DNA from 3 places in the Kitasatospora sp. NPDC101447 genome. Region 3 is predicted to be linked to each of the others. Evidence: predicted binding sites of a transcription regulator. Region 3 holds the regulator's gene; each other region holds the start of a gene.

Region 1 (4,786 bases), on a different contig from region 3:
GGGGGTGCGCGGGAACGCCGGCGGCCGTTCGCGGGTTCAACCAGTAGGCGACCGGCGCGTGAGGGTCGGGTGAAGAAATCGCTCCGTGAACGGTCGCCGGAATGCACGGGTCGTGCCCGAGTGGTCACCGAGCGTCCAAAGTCGGAGTGAAAACCGGCAGGATACTGCATCACCGGGAAGAATCGGAGTGACTTGGGAATGTTGTCCGGAATCTGTTCGTTGGATCGTTACGTGTGAGCCCCGTGGGGCCCGCACTTCTTGCCCTCGGGGCAGGCAGGCAGACCTCGGCAACACCAGCAAAGGGAGCAAGCATGGCCACCCGTGCCGTCGTTCGCGACAGGGCCGACCGGACTCGCGCGGCCCGCCCGACCAACCTTGAGGCCGACCGTGACCTGGTCGGCATGTACCTCGACGAGATCGCCAGGACGCCCCTGCTCGATGCCGCCGAGGAGGTCGAGCTCTCGCTGCGGATCGAGGCCGGGGTGTACGCCCAGCATCTGCTGGACGAGGATGAACTCCCCGACGGCATCACGCGCGAGGAGCTGGAGACGATAGCCGCCGACGCGGAGCGCGCCAAGGACGTCTTCATCCGTTCCAACCTCCGGCTCGTGGTCGCGGTCGCCCGCAGGTACCCGCGCAGCGGCCTGCCCCTGCTCGACCTCATCCAGGAGGGCAACGCGGGCCTGGTGCGCGCCGTCGAGAAGTTCGACTACGCCAAGGGCTTCAAGTTCTCCACGTACGCGACGTGGTGGATCCGGCAGGCGATCACCCGGTCCATCGCCGACCAGTCCCGCACCATCCGGCTGCCCGTGCACCTGGTGGAGGAGCTGGGGCGGATCCGCCGGGTGCAGCGCGAGAAGTCCAAGGAACTGGGGCGCGAGGCCGAGCCGGCCGAGATCGCGGCCGAGTTGGACACCACCGAGGCCCGGATCAAGGACGTGCTGGACTGGGCGCGTGACCCGGTCAGCCTGAACATGTCGGTGGACGACGAGGGCGAGACCCAGTTCGGCGACCTCGTCGAGGACACCGGGGCGACGTCCCCCGAGGACGCCGTGATGGTGATGCTCCGCCGTGAGGAACTGGACGACCTGATCGGGCGGTTGGACGACCGCACGGCCTCGATCATCCGCTCCCGCTACGGGATGGAGGACGGCCGCGAGCGCACCCTCACCGAGGTGGGCAAGCAGCACGGCCTCACCCGTGAGCGGATCCGGCAGATCGAGAAGCACGCGCTGGCCGAGCTGAAGAAGATCGCGGACCACGCGGGCTTCGAAGCCGCCTGACCGGCCCGAGCCCGGCCGGTCGCCCGAGCCCGGCCGTCGGGCCCGCATGACCAGCCCGTCCGCCGGCCTGCCGGACGGATCTGCCGCCGCCCGCCCGGGCCCCGGTACGGAGCGCTCCGCACCGGGGCCCGAGTCGTGCCACGGGGCTCTTAGGCTGGAGGGACAGGACGGGCGGCCAGGACGACGCGAACGACGGAGTGGACAGGGTGAGCGAGCAGGGGCAGGAACAGCCGGCAGAGCAGGGCACGGGCGAGGTCCGGGACCAGAGCCGGAACCAGGGCCAGGGCCAGGGCCAGGACCAGAGCGGGAACCAGGACCCGACCCGGGACGGCGAGCCGCAGCAGAAGCCCGCGGCCAAGGCCCGGCTGGTCTTCCGGGACCCGCTGGACCAGCAGTCCCGGGACGACACCGACACCGGCTGGGGCGAGCGCTCCGGGGCGGGGGAGAGCGGTGGGCGGGGGCTGGACTGGTACCTGAGCCAGCGCCCGCCGCACCACGGGGGCTGAGGGGCGGACGGGGAAGGTCTGCGCGTCAGCGCAGGGGCGCGACCAGCGCGTCGCGGATCTCGGTCAGTAGCTGGACCTCCTTGGCTTCGGCCTCCGCCGCGACCTCCCCGGGGGTCTTGCGGCGGGCCGCCATCCGGTTCATGGGCACGATCAGGACGAAGTAGACGACGGCCGCGGTGATCAGGAACTGCAGGGCGGCGCTGAGCACCGATCCCCACAGGATCTGGACCCCGGAGGTGACCTCACCGGTCGGGCTCACCACACAGGGCCCCTTGAGGCAGGAACTGTAGGAACCCAGGTCCTTCGTTCCGAAGACGCCGATGATCGGGTTGATCACGCCCTTCACGAAGGCGTTGATGATGTTGGTGAAAGCCGCGCCGATGACCACGGCGACGGCGAGTTCGACGACATTTCCGCGCAGCAGGAATTCCTTGAAGCCCTTCATGCCGCCTCGAACGACGAAGTCGTCGCCGGGTTACGGGTGATCTTCCGCAGTCCCGGATTGACAACCCGTCCGGCCCAGCGCGCCCCCGCCGGACGGCGGCAGGCCGGCCCGCGCGGGCCCGAGCGCGAGCGCGGCGGCCACCGCGAGCAGCACCAGCGCGGGCACCCCGGCCCGTCGCCGGACCGCGCTGCGCAGACGGTGCCACCCGCCGCACCCGCGCCGGATCGGCGGGAAGCTGGGCACCTCCTGCCGGGGTGGAACGGCGGGGGCGGGCGGCGGGACGGAGAAGCCCACGGTCGTCATCGACGCACCTCCGGAGGGTCCGGCAGCCGACCCCCGGTGGGCCGGCTGACCACCCACACGATGCGCGCTCGGGCCGGGCCCGGAAAGCCGTTTCCCCAGCCTGTGGACAAACCCGCCCCTGTGGACGACTTCGTACACCCACACCGGTCGGCCGGGTCCTCCGGAGTTGACGAAAGCGGGCCGAACATATGCGGAAAGGCCCGCCGCCCCCGCGTGGAAGCGGGGTCGACGGGCCTTTCCGAGGACTGCTGTGCGCCGGGATTCCCCCCGGGCGCCCGGGTCAGCTCGCGGCCGGAGCCGGGCTGGACGGGGCCGAGGAGCCCGTGCCCGACGCGGGGGCCGAGGAGGTCGTCGTCGACGAGGTCGAGGACGACCCGGAACCGACCGAGCTGCTGGAGGAGGAGCGGCTGTCGGTCCGGTAGAAGCCGGACCCCTTGAACACGACACCCACGGCCGAGAAGACCTTGCGAAGCCGTCCCTGGCAGTCGGGGCACGTGGTCAGTGCCTCGTCGGTGAACTTCTGCACCGCCTCCAGGCCGTTGCCGCACTCGGTGCACTGGTACTGGTACGTGGGCACTTGTCTTCCTCCTGGCACTCTCGCCTGATGAGTGCTAACGATGGTCAATGATGCGGCATTCCGCGGGATCAGTCCAGCGACTCCGGTGTGAGATCGGCCCCGCCCCGGCCCGGGATCGGCCGCGAACCACCGCCCCGCTCAGCCCTTGGCCGCGCCCACCAGCTGCGCAGCACCGGCGGACTCCACGGAGCCCGCCGCGGAGCCGGCGACGATCCGGTTCGAAGTCCGCGGCGCCACCAGCAGGTGCCGCAGCGAGAACAGCGCGAGCAGCCCCAGGCCGGCGCCGACCAGCGGCACCAGGAACCCGGTGGACGGCCCGTGCCCGTCGATCAGCCGGCCCGCCACCATCGAGCCGACCGCGAGCCCCAGCCCGATGGCGCCGGTCAGCCAGGTGAAGGCCTCCGTCTTGGCGCCGTCCGCGACCAGCGTCTCGACCAGGGTGTAGCCGCTGATCAGGGTCGGCGCGATGGCCAGGCCGCAGACCAGCCCGGCGACGGTGAGCGCGACCAGGTTCGGCATCGCCCACAGCGTGGAGCAGCCCAGCACCAGCAGCGCGTAGCTGATCAGCATCCGCTTGTGGACGGGCCGCCGCCAGGCGATCACGCCGTAGAGCACGCCGGCCAGCATCGAGCCGCCCGCGAAGATCCCGTACACGGTGCCGCCCGCGTCGTGCTGCCCGACCGAGTCGGCGAAGGCGTTCACCGAGACCTGCATGCCGCCGAACACCGCGCCGACCCCGAGGATGGAGCCGGCGAGCAGCCGCACGCCGGGGGAGGCGATCGCCGAGACGCGCTCGGCGCCGGGCTGCGGCACGATCCGGGCCGGGGCGGTGCGCCGCTGGGCGGCGAAGGCCAGGCCGCCGACGACGGTCAGCGCGGCCTCGGCGACCAGGGCGGTCGCCGGGCTCGCCATGGCGGCGATGCCGGAGGCCAGGATCGGGCCGATCACGAAGGTGAACTCGTCGGTCACCGACTCGAAGGCGAACGCGGTGCTGACCCGGGCCGCCGAGGCGTCGGACGGGCCGTCGGCGGTGAACCGGGCGACCCAGCGGGCCCGGACCATCGCACCGATCTGCGGGACGCTCGCACCGGCCGGGACGGCGGCCAGGAACAGGCTCCAGGCCGGCGCGTGGCCGAGCGCCAGCGCGATCAGCACGCCGACCGAGGCGCCGTGCACCAGGACGGTCGGGACGAGCACCGAGGCCTGGCCGTACCGGTCGGCCAGCCGCCCGGTCTGCGGCCCGACCAGGGCCTGGGCGACGGCGGCGACGGCGGTGACCGTACCGGCGGTGCCGTACGAGCCGTGGGTCTTGGAGACGAGCAGCAGGATGCCCATGCTGAGCATCGCGTACGGCAGTCGCGCGACGAGGGCCGGGGCCAGGAAGGTCCAGGCTCCGGGGGTGCGCAGCAGCTCGCCGTACCCGACGCGGGCGGGGGCCTGGGCTGCGCTGGTGTCCGCGGTGCTGTCCGCGGAGGTATCGACCGTTCGGCGGGCCGTCACGGTCGGTCCTTCCTGCTGCCTGGTAGCGCGGCAGGGCATGGTGTGGCCCCGACGGCGCCGAGAGTCGTCCTCTCGCGCGTCGACCGGGGTAGATACCGGGTCGGCCCGGTGTGGTTGCCGGGGGCCGGACCGCGGCCGCCGAGCGGTCGCGCCAACTCTGCGTCAGGCAGAT
Region 2 (4,786 bases), on a different contig from region 3:
CCGCGCGCAGTTCGCGCGAGGCCAGCGCCAAGGAGGTCTGCATGCGCTGCCCGGTGATCGCCGAGTGCGCCGCGCACGCGCTGGCGGTCCGCGAACCGTACGGAGTCTGGGGCGGGATGACCGAGGACGAGCGCGAGGAGATGCTGGGACGCTCGCGGCACCGGCTGGTGGAGGTCCCGCTGACCCCGCCCGCGGTCGCGCAGCGCTAGACCCGCCTCCGCGACGCGCCGTGAAGAAACGTTTCTTCGCGGCGCATCAGGCCGGTCACGGCCGGTACGGGACCTGCGGGATTTCCGTCACCCACCGTCAGCGGGCGGCCGCCGCCCCCGCCAGCCGCTCCAGCATCAGCGCCACGGCCGGCACCTCGGCCAGGTCCGGCAGGGTCAGCGCGACCACCTGTCGCACCGCCGGCGCCCCCGAGGCCGTCCGCACCGGCACCGTCGACACGCCGTCAGGGCGCACCGACTGCAGCGCCAGCCGCGGCAGCACCGCCACGCCCAGCCCGGCCGCCACCAGGCCGACCACCGCCGGGTAGTCGTCGGTCGCGAAGTCGATCCGGGGCTCGAAGCCCGCCCCGGCGCACAGCTCCACCAGGTGCCCCCGGCACTGCGGGCAGCCGGCGATCCACTGCTCCCCCGCCAGCTCGGCCAGCTCGACCGGCCCGCCCCGCCCGGCCAGCGGGTGGGCGGCCGGCAGCAGGCCCACCAGCGGGTCGTCCAGCAGCGGGGTGACCACCAGATCGGACCAGTCGGTCCCGGCGGTCAGCTGCTGGGCCTCCAGGTTGGCCTCGGCCCGCGCCTCGCGCGGCGTGCCGTGCGCCGGCGGCGGCAGCACGACGGCGCCGTCGGACTGCGGGTAGCGGAAGGCCAGCGCGATCTCGCACTCGCCGCCGCGCAGCATCGCCAGCGACTCCGGCGGCTCCGCCTCGACCAGCGACACGCGCACCCCCGGATGGCCGTCCCGCAGCCGGGCGACCGCGGGCGGCACCAGGGTGGAACTCGCGGTCGGGAAGGACACCAGCCGCACCCGGCCGGCCCGCAGCCCGGCGATCGCGGCCACCTCCTCCTCGGCGGCGGAGAGCCCGGCCAGGATCCCGGTGGCATGCTTGAGCAGGACCCGCCCGGCCTCGCTGAGCTGCATCCCGCGGCCCGAGCGGACCACCAGCGGGGTGTCCACGGACTTCTCCAGGGCCTTCATCTGCTGGCTGATGGCGGGCTGGGTGCACCCCAGCTCACGAGCGGCGGCGGAGAAGGAGCCGGTGCGGGCGACGGCACGCAGGACGCGCAGGTGGCGGGCCTCGATCATGCCTTAGTTATAAGGCAATCTTTGCGTTCTGCAAAATTCTACTGATGGTTGAAGCGGCCACGACCCGGCGGACGACCGGGCGGGCGACAGCCGGAGGCCCGGCCCGCGTCCCCTCGCGGGGTGCGGACCGGGCCTCCGGTCAGTCGTTCGGGCCTCAGTGCGAGTGGCCGTGACCGTGGGAGTGGCCGTGACCGTTGTCGGCCTCCTCCTCCTTCTTCTCCACCACGAGGGTCTCGGTGGTGAGCAGCAGGGAGGCGATCGAGGCGGCGTTCTCCAGGGCGGAGCGGGTGACCTTGACCGGGTCGATGACGCCGGCCTTCACCAGGTCGCCGTACTCGCCGGTGGCGGCGTTGTAGCCCTGGCCGATCTCCAGCTCGGAGACCTTGGAGGTGATGACGTAGCCCTCCAGGCCGGCGTTCTGGGCGATCCAGCGCAGCGGCTCGTGCAGCGCCTTGCGGACCACGGCGACACCGGTGGCCTCGTCACCCGACAGGCCCAGGCCCTCGTCCAGCACCTTGGCGGCGTGGACCAGGGAGGCGCCACCGCCGGCGACGATGCCCTCCTCGACCGCGGCGCGGGTCGCCGAGATGGCGTCCTCCAGGCGGTGCTTGCGCTCCTTCAGCTCCACCTCGGTGGCGGCGCCGACCTTGATGACGCAGACGCCGCCGGCCAGCTTGGCCAGGCGCTCCTGCAGCTTCTCGCGGTCCCAGTCGGAGTCGGTGGCGGCGATCTCGCCCTTGATCTGGGCGACGCGGCCGGCCACGGCCTCGGCGTCACCGGCGCCGTCGACGACGGTGGTCTCGTCCTTGGTGATGGTCACGCGGCGGGCGGTGCCCAGCACGTCCAGGCCGACCTGGTCGAGCTTGAGGCCGACCTCCTCGGAGATGACCGTGCCGCCGGTCAGGGTGGCCAGGTCGCCCAGGATCGCCTTGCGGCGGTCACCGAAGCCCGGGGCCTTGACGGCGACGGCGTTGAAGGTGCCGCGGATCTTGTTCACGACCAGGGTCGACAGCGCCTCGCCGTCGACGTCCTCGGCGATGATCAGCAGCGGCTTGGAGGCACCGCCCTGCAGGATCTTCTCCAGCAGCGGCAGCAGCTCCTGGATGGAGGAGATCTTGCCCTGGTTGATCAGGATGTACGGGTCCTCCAGGACCGCCTCCTGCCGCTCCGCGTCGGTGACGAAGTACGGCGACAGGTAGCCCTTGTCGAACTGCATGCCCTCGGTGAAGTCCAGCTCCACGCCGAAGGTGTTCGACTCCTCGACGGTGATGACACCGTCCTTGCCGACCTTGTCGATCGCCTCGGCGATCAGCTCGCCGACCTGGGTGTCCTGGGCGGAGAGGGACGCGACGGCGGCGACGTCGTCCTTGCCCTCGATCTCGCGGGCGACGGACAGCAGGTGCTCGGAGACGGCGGCGACGGCCTTGTCGATGCCCTTCTTCAGGGCGGCCGGGCCGGCACCGGCGGCGACGTTGCGCAGACCCTCGTTGACCAGGGCCTGGGCCAGCACGGTGGCGGTGGTGGTGCCGTCACCCGCGACGTCGTTGGTCTTGGTGGCGACCTCCTTGACGAGCTGCGCGCCAAGGTTCTCGTACGGGTCGTCCAGCTCGACCTCACGGGCGATGGTGACACCGTCGTTGGTGATGGTCGGGGCGCCGAACTTCTTGTCGATGACGACGTTGCGGCCCTTGGGGCCGATGGTCACCTTGACGGTGTCGGCCAGCTTGTTGACACCGCGCTCCAGCGAGCGGCGGGCGTCCTCGTCGAACTGCAGGATCTTCGCCATGTTCCCTATTCCCTCGGGGCTGCGGCCGGCCCACCGGCCGCCGAACTACGTGAACCAACAACCACGCCCCGGGCCCCTGTCACTTGGGACACGGATCCGGGGCGGGTCGGAACGACTTACTTCTCGATGCTGCGTTTACTTCTCGATGATGGCGAGAACGTCACGAGCCGAGAGGACGAGGTACTCCTCGCCCTGGTACTTCACCTCGGTGCCGCCGTACTTCGAGTACAGGACGATGTCACCGACGGCGACGTCGAGCGGCAGACGCTGGCCGTCCTCGAAGCGGCCCGGGCCGACGGCCAGGACGACGCCCTCCTGGGGCTTCTCCTTGGCGGTGTCCGGGATGACCAGGCCGGAGGCCGTGGTCGTCTCGGCGTCGAGCGGCTGGACCACGATGCGGTCCTCAAGCGGCTTGATGGCAACCTTGCTGCTGGTGGTCACGTCCGAGCTCCCCTTCGGAGATTACGGGGTTTTCTAACGGGTAGGGGCGAGCCTGCGGGTCTGCCGTCGCGGGGGTCAGACACACGTCTTCGCGTTAGCACTCCCCCGGTGGGGAGTGCCAAGGACGACCATAGGGCCGTGTTAGCACTCAGTCAACCAGAGTGCCAACGGCGCGCCCGGACAGCCCCGGCCGAGGGATGAGTACCCGTACTCATGTGCGACCGTCGGCGCCCTCGGCACACTCGTGCCATGACCGACACCCCGGTACGCCTCGGCCCGTCCGACGCGCAGGACGCCGTGCTCGCGGTGGCACTCCTGCCCGTACTGGCCGCCCTCCCGCTCGGCGCCTTCTGGCTGGGCGCCGCCGTGGCCGAAGGCTTCGGCTCCGACAGTGGCGGCTGCGTCGCCTACGGCGCGCTCTGCGCCCTGGTCATCGGCTGGGGCGTGCCGGTCGCCGTCGCCGTGCTCGGCGAACGGGCCGACTACCGGCTGCTGCCGATCTCCGCCGCGGTCGCCCCCTTCGCCCTGCCCGTCGTGCTCTGCCTGGCCGCCCTCGGATGAGCACGCCGCCCGCCGTCCGCGGGGCCCGAGCCGGGCTCCGCCCGCTCGCGCCCGCCCCGGGCACGGCGCCGCGCCGACCGGCGAGAATGACCCCGTGGACACCGAGAACCTCCAGCCCCTGCTGACCCCCGAGGGCCAGGCCCTGCTCGCCGAGCTGCGCGAGTTCACCCCCGAGGAGGAGCTCGCGCTGGCCACCCGGCTGCGGCGGGAGCACCCGGCGGAGCTGGTGTCGGCGGCCTTCGGGCAGGCGCGGCTGCGGCAGCGGGCGCGCGCGAAGTTCGGGGCGGACGCCGACCTGATGTACTTCACGCCCAACGGGGTCGAGCAGTCCACCCGGCGCAGCGTGGCCGAGTGGCGGGCGCGACGGTTCGCCGAGCTGGGCGTACGGCGGCTGGCGGACCTGTGCTGCGGCATCGGCGGGGACGTGCTGGCGCTGGCCCGGGCGGGCATCGAGGTGCTGGCCGTCGACAAGGACCCGGCGGCCTGCGCCGCCACCGCCGCGAACGCCGCCGCGCTGGGCCTGGCCGAGCTGGTCGAGGTGCGCTGCGCGGACGTCGCCGAGGTGGACGTCGCCGGCTACGACGCGGTGTTCACCGACCCGGCCCGACGGACCTCGCGCGGCCGGGTGTTCGACCCCGAGGCGTACGCCCCGCCGCTCTCCTGGGCGATCGAGGCCGGCCGGCGCACCCCGAT
Region 3 (4,786 bases):
CCGAGCCCGGTGGGGGTGAACCCGGCGCCGGCCTCCAGGGTCAGCGCCGCGGACGGCACGCCGAACAGCTGGTCCAGGTCGGGCTTGACGGGCTTGGTGCGGCCGAACAGGGCGTCCAGGATTCCCACGGCGGTCCTCTCGTGTCGAACGGCGGGCGCGGGCTCAGCGGCCCAGCTGCTCGGTGATCTTCGCCAGCTGCGCCAGCCGCTTCTCCAGCGACGGGTGGGTGGAGAACAGCTGCGAGGCCGCCTCCCGCGCGCTCAGCGCGGGGGCGAAGTAGAAGGCGTTGTACGGCTGCGCCTGGCGCAGGTCCTTGCTGGGGATGGCCGCGATCTGCCCCGTCACCTTGGTCAGGGCCGAAGCGAGCGCGCTGGGCCGGCCGGTGAGCTGCGCGGCGGCGCGGTCGGCCGCCAGCTCGCGGTAGCGGGACAGCAGCCGGGTGAGCAGGAAGCTGATCGCGTAGACGAGCATCGAGACCAGCGGGATGATCAGGGCCACGATGGCCGCGTTCTGGTCGTTGTTGTTGCGCCCGCCGCCCATGAACCCGCCGTACACGGCGATCCGGGTCATCGCGCCGGCGAGCACGCCGAGGAAGCCGGCGATCGTCATCACCGCGACGTCCCGGTGGGCGACGTGCGACAGCTCGTGCGCGAGGACGCCCTCCAGCTCCTCCGGCTCCAACCGGCGCAGCAGGCCGGTGGTCACGCAGACCACCGCGTTCTGCGGGTTGCGGCCGGTGGCGAAGGCGTTGGGCATGTCGTTGTCGGCGACCGCCACGCGCGGTTTGGGCATGTCGGCCAGGGCGCAGAGCCGGTCGATCGTGCCGTGCAGTTGGGGGAACTCCTCCGGGGTCACCTGGTGGGCGCCCATGGCCCGTTCGGTGATCTTGTCGCTGAACCAGAACTGGGCCACGAACAGCCCGCCGGAGATCAGGACGATCAGCGGCCAGGCGCCGCGCAGCAGCGCGATCAGCAGGCCGGTGAAACCGACGTACAGCAGCCCGATCACGAACATCGTCGCGACCATGCGGCCGGTCAGGCCGCGGTCGGGCGCGAAACGGGTGTGCTGGCCCGAGCTCGACATCGCTTGCTCCTCCATTCGCCGTCGCTTCCGATGCTCCCACCCGGACGGCCCCGGGGCACCACCCGCGCGCCGGTGACCCGTGAACGGGCGGGGCCCCGCGGGCCGTACCCGGAACTGCGGGCAGGATCACGCCGGTCAAGCCGTTCCTGCCGTAGGACCCGGGCCTTACACTGGCAGGTACGGTTTTGGCACTCGTGTGTTCAGAGTGCCAAAACCGGGGCCTCCCGGAGCGGCCCGCTGCAGCACACAGGGACACACAGGGACACAGACGGACAACGTGCGAAGACGGAGGTGCGTGCCCCATGGCCGGTGAGGTCCGCCAGCTGGACGAACGCAAGCTCGCCGTGCTCCGCGCGATCGTGCAGGACTACGTGGGCACCGAGGAGCCGGTCGGCTCCAAGGCCCTGGTGGAGCGGCACAACCTCGGGGTCTCGCCGGCGACCGTCCGCAACGACATGGCGGCGCTGGAGGAGGAGGGCTACATCCACCAGCCGCACACCAGCGCCGGCCGCATCCCGACCGACAAGGGGTACCGCCTCTTCGTCGACAAGCTCGCCGAGATCAAGCCGATGAGCGCCCCCGAGCGCCGGGCGATCCGGCACTTCCTGGACGGCGCGGTCGACCTGGACGACGTGGTCGCGCGCACCGTGCGGCTGCTCGCCCAGCTGACCCGGCAGGTCGCGGTGGTGCAGTACCCGTCGCTGACGCGCTCGACCGTCCGGCACATCGAGCTGGTGGCGCTGGCCCCGGCCAAGGTGATGCTGGTGCTGATCACCAACACCGGCCGGGTCGAGCAGCGGATGGTCGACTGCCCGGGCACGGTCGGCGAGACCGTCCTGGCGGACCTGCGGACGGCGCTCAACACCGGAGCCGCCGGCCGCCGCCTCCCGGAGGTCCCGGGCGTGCTGGAGGAACTCCCGGCGATGTTCGAGCCGGCCGACCGGCCGACCGTCAGCACGGTCCTGGCGACCCTGTTCGAGACGCTCGCGGAACAGAACGAGGAGCGGATCATGCTGGCCGGCACGGCCAACCTGACCCGCTTCGGCCACGACTTCCCCCTCACCATCCAGCCGGTGCTGGAGGCCCTGGAGGAGCAGGTCATCCTGCTCCGCCTCCTGGGTGAGACCAATGACGCCGCGATGACGGTCCGGATCGGGCGGGAGAACGCCTACGAAGGGCTGAATTCCACCTCGGTCGTGTCCGTCGGTTACGGTTCGGGCGACGAGAGCGTGGCCAAACTGGGTGTGATCGGTCCGACCCGGATGGACTACCCAGGCACAATGGGGGCGGTGCGGGCGGTAGCGCGGTACGTGGGTCAGATCCTGGCCGAGTCGTAGCAAACGTCGCCGTTGGACGACCAACGGCGTCCAGTCGCAGCACTACTACAGGCGGAACAAGCGGAGCATTTGGTGGCCACGGACTACTACGCGGTACTCGGCGTCCGACGGGATGCGGGGCAGGACGAGATCAAGAAGGCGTTCCGGCGCCTGGCACGCGAACTGCACCCGGACGTCAACCCGGACCCGAAGACGCAGGAGCGGTTCAAGGAGATCAACGCCGCCTACGAGGTGCTCTCCGACCCGCAGAAGCGTCAGGTCTACGACCTCGGCGGCGACCCGCTGTCCCCGGGCGGCGGTGGCGGCGCGGGCGGCTTCGGCGCCGGCGCGGCGGGCTTCGGCTTCTCCGACATCATGGACGCCTTCTTCGGCGCCGCGGCCGGCCAGCGCGGCCCGCGCTCGCGCACCCGCCGCGGCCAGGACGCCATGATCCGGCTGGAGATCACCCTGGAGGAGGCCGCCTTCGGCACCACCAAGGAACTCCAGGTCGACACCGCCGTCACCTGCACCACCTGCAGCGGCGAGGGCGCGGCCCCCGGCACCACCGCGCAGACCTGTGACATGTGTCGCGGCAAGGGCGAGGTCTCCCAGGTCACCCGGTCCTTCCTGGGCCAGGTCATGACCTCCCGCCCCTGCCCGCAGTGCCAGGGCTTCGGCACCGTCGTGCCGACCCCGTGCCCGGAGTGCGCCGGCGACGGCCGGGTCCGCGCCCGCCGCACGCTGACCGTCAAGATCCCGGCCGGTGTCGACAACGGCACCCGGATCCAGCTGGCCGGCGAGGGCGAGGTCGGCCCCGGCGGCGGCCCGGCCGGCGACCTCTACGTCGAGATCGCCGAGACCACCCACGCCATCTTCCAGCGGCGCGGGGACGACCTGCACTGCACCGTCACCATCCCGATGACGGCGGCCTCACTCGGCACCCAGGTGCCGCTGCAGACCCTGGACGGCCTGGAGGAGGTCGACATCCGGCCCGGCACCCAGTCCGGCCAGTCGATCCCGCTGCACGGCCGCGGCATCACCCACCTGCGCGGGGGCGGCCGGGGCGACCTGATAGTGCACGTCGAGGTGAAGACGCCCACCAAGCTCGACGCCGAGCAGGAGGAGCTGCTGCGCCGCCTCGCGGTGCTGCGCGGCGAGGAGCGGCCGTCCGGCCAGTTCGCGCCGGGCCAGCAGGGCCTGTTCTCCCGCCTGAAGGACGCCTTCAACGGCCGGTAGCCGTCCGCGGAGGGGTGCCGGGGACCACCCGGCACCCCTTTCGCGTGCCCGATCCACCCCCTCCCGGAGGTTCCCCGCATGACCGCGCCCGTCTTCGTCGTCGAGACCGAGCGGATCACCACTGCCGCGCCCGGCACCCTGGTGCGCCTGGACGGCCCGGAGGGCCGGCACGCGGCCGCCGTGAAGCGGCTGACGGCCGGCGAGGCGGTGACCCTCGCCGACGGGCTGGGACTCGGCGTGGACGGGACGGTCGCCGAGGTGCTCGGCAAGGACGCGATCGACGTGGCCGTCACCGCGGTGCGCCGCGAGCCGGAGCCCGCGCCGCGGATCGTCGTCGTCCAGGCGCTGCCCAAGGGCGACCGCGGCGAGCTGGCCGTCGAGACCATGACCGAGGTCGGCGTGGACGCGGTGATCCCGTGGGCGGCCTCGCGCTGCATCACCCAGTGGAAGGGCGAGCGCGGCGCCAAGGCGCTCGCCAAGTGGCGGGCCACCGCCCGCGAGGCGGGCAAGCAGTCCCGCCGGCTGCGCTTCCCCGAGGTGCACGACCCGATGACCACCAGGCAGCTGGCTCCCGTCCTGGCGCGGGCCGCGTTCGCCGCCGTGCTGCACGAGGAGGGCGCCGAGCCGCTGGCGCACGCCGCGCTGCCCGGCAGCGGCGACCTCGTGCTCGTCGTCGGCCCGGAGGGCGGGGTCTCCCCGGAGGAGCTGGCCGCGTTCGCCGAGGCGGGCGCCCGGCCGTACCGGCTGGGGCCCTCGGTGCTGCGCACCTCCACCGCCGGGGTGGCCGCCGGCGCGCTGCTGCTCGGGCGCACCGGCCGCTGGGCCTGAGGCCCGTCCGGCCCCGCACCCGGCCGGGGCCCGTACTACGACCCCGCGGCGGCGTCCAGCGGGCTCGCCCGACCGGCCCGACTCTGCCGAAAAGCCCGGCGGCTCGTACGCGCACGTGCCTACGCTGGCCGCGTGACGGACTTCCTGAGCACCCCCGCGGGCGCCTACCTGCGCCACCCCCACCTGCACGGCGACCTGGTCACCTTCGTCGCCGAGAACGACCTGTGGCTCGCCCCGCTGGAGGGCGGCCGGGCCTGGCGGCTGACGGCCGACCACCTGCCGGTCCACGACCCCCGGTTCTCCCCGGACGGGCGGCACATCGC

What was found. Region 3 encodes HrcA, which represses chaperone genes, less so after heat shock. Its sites were predicted from a motif close to TTNGCACTCNGNNNNNCNGAGTGCNAA; they were not measured.
Region 1: ACIRST_RS30455 (FmdB family zinc ribbon protein) is a predicted target of HrcA. The motif match lies at 3,126-3,152, and genes of this name have one in related genera.
Region 2: groES (co-chaperone GroES) is a predicted target of HrcA. The motif match lies at 3,674-3,700, and genes of this name have one in related genera.

The regions. Positions count from the first base shown of each region.
Region 1 is NZ_JBIWNL010000028.1:29,866-34,651, forward strand. Features, by position in the region: gene ACIRST_RS30435 (sigma-70 family RNA polymerase sigma factor) at 312-1,283, shown strand; gene ACIRST_RS30440 (hypothetical protein) at 1,490-1,789, shown strand; gene mscL (large conductance mechanosensitive channel protein MscL) at 1,815-2,234, opposite strand; gene ACIRST_RS30450 (hypothetical protein) at 2,265-2,537, opposite strand; gene ACIRST_RS30455 (FmdB family zinc ribbon protein) at 2,818-3,114, opposite strand; gene ACIRST_RS30460 (MFS transporter) at 3,253-4,614, opposite strand.
Region 2 is NZ_JBIWNL010000012.1:148,420-153,205, forward strand. Features, by position in the region: gene ACIRST_RS19275 (WhiB family transcriptional regulator) at 1-209, shown strand, start outside; gene ACIRST_RS19280 (LysR family transcriptional regulator) at 307-1,305, opposite strand; gene groL (chaperonin GroEL) at 1,460-3,091, opposite strand; gene groES (co-chaperone GroES) at 3,227-3,532, opposite strand; gene ACIRST_RS19295 (hypothetical protein) at 3,782-4,093, shown strand; gene ACIRST_RS19300 (methyltransferase domain-containing protein) at 4,188-4,786, shown strand, end outside.
Region 3 is NZ_JBIWNL010000014.1:103,784-108,569, forward strand. Features, by position in the region: gene ACIRST_RS21365 (hypothetical protein) at 1-128, opposite strand, end outside; gene htpX (zinc metalloprotease HtpX) at 163-1,083, opposite strand; gene hrcA (heat-inducible transcriptional repressor HrcA) at 1,386-2,420, shown strand; gene dnaJ (molecular chaperone DnaJ) at 2,493-3,635, shown strand; gene ACIRST_RS21385 (16S rRNA (uracil(1498)-N(3))-methyltransferase) at 3,714-4,463, shown strand; gene ACIRST_RS21390 (S41 family peptidase) at 4,596-4,786, shown strand, end outside.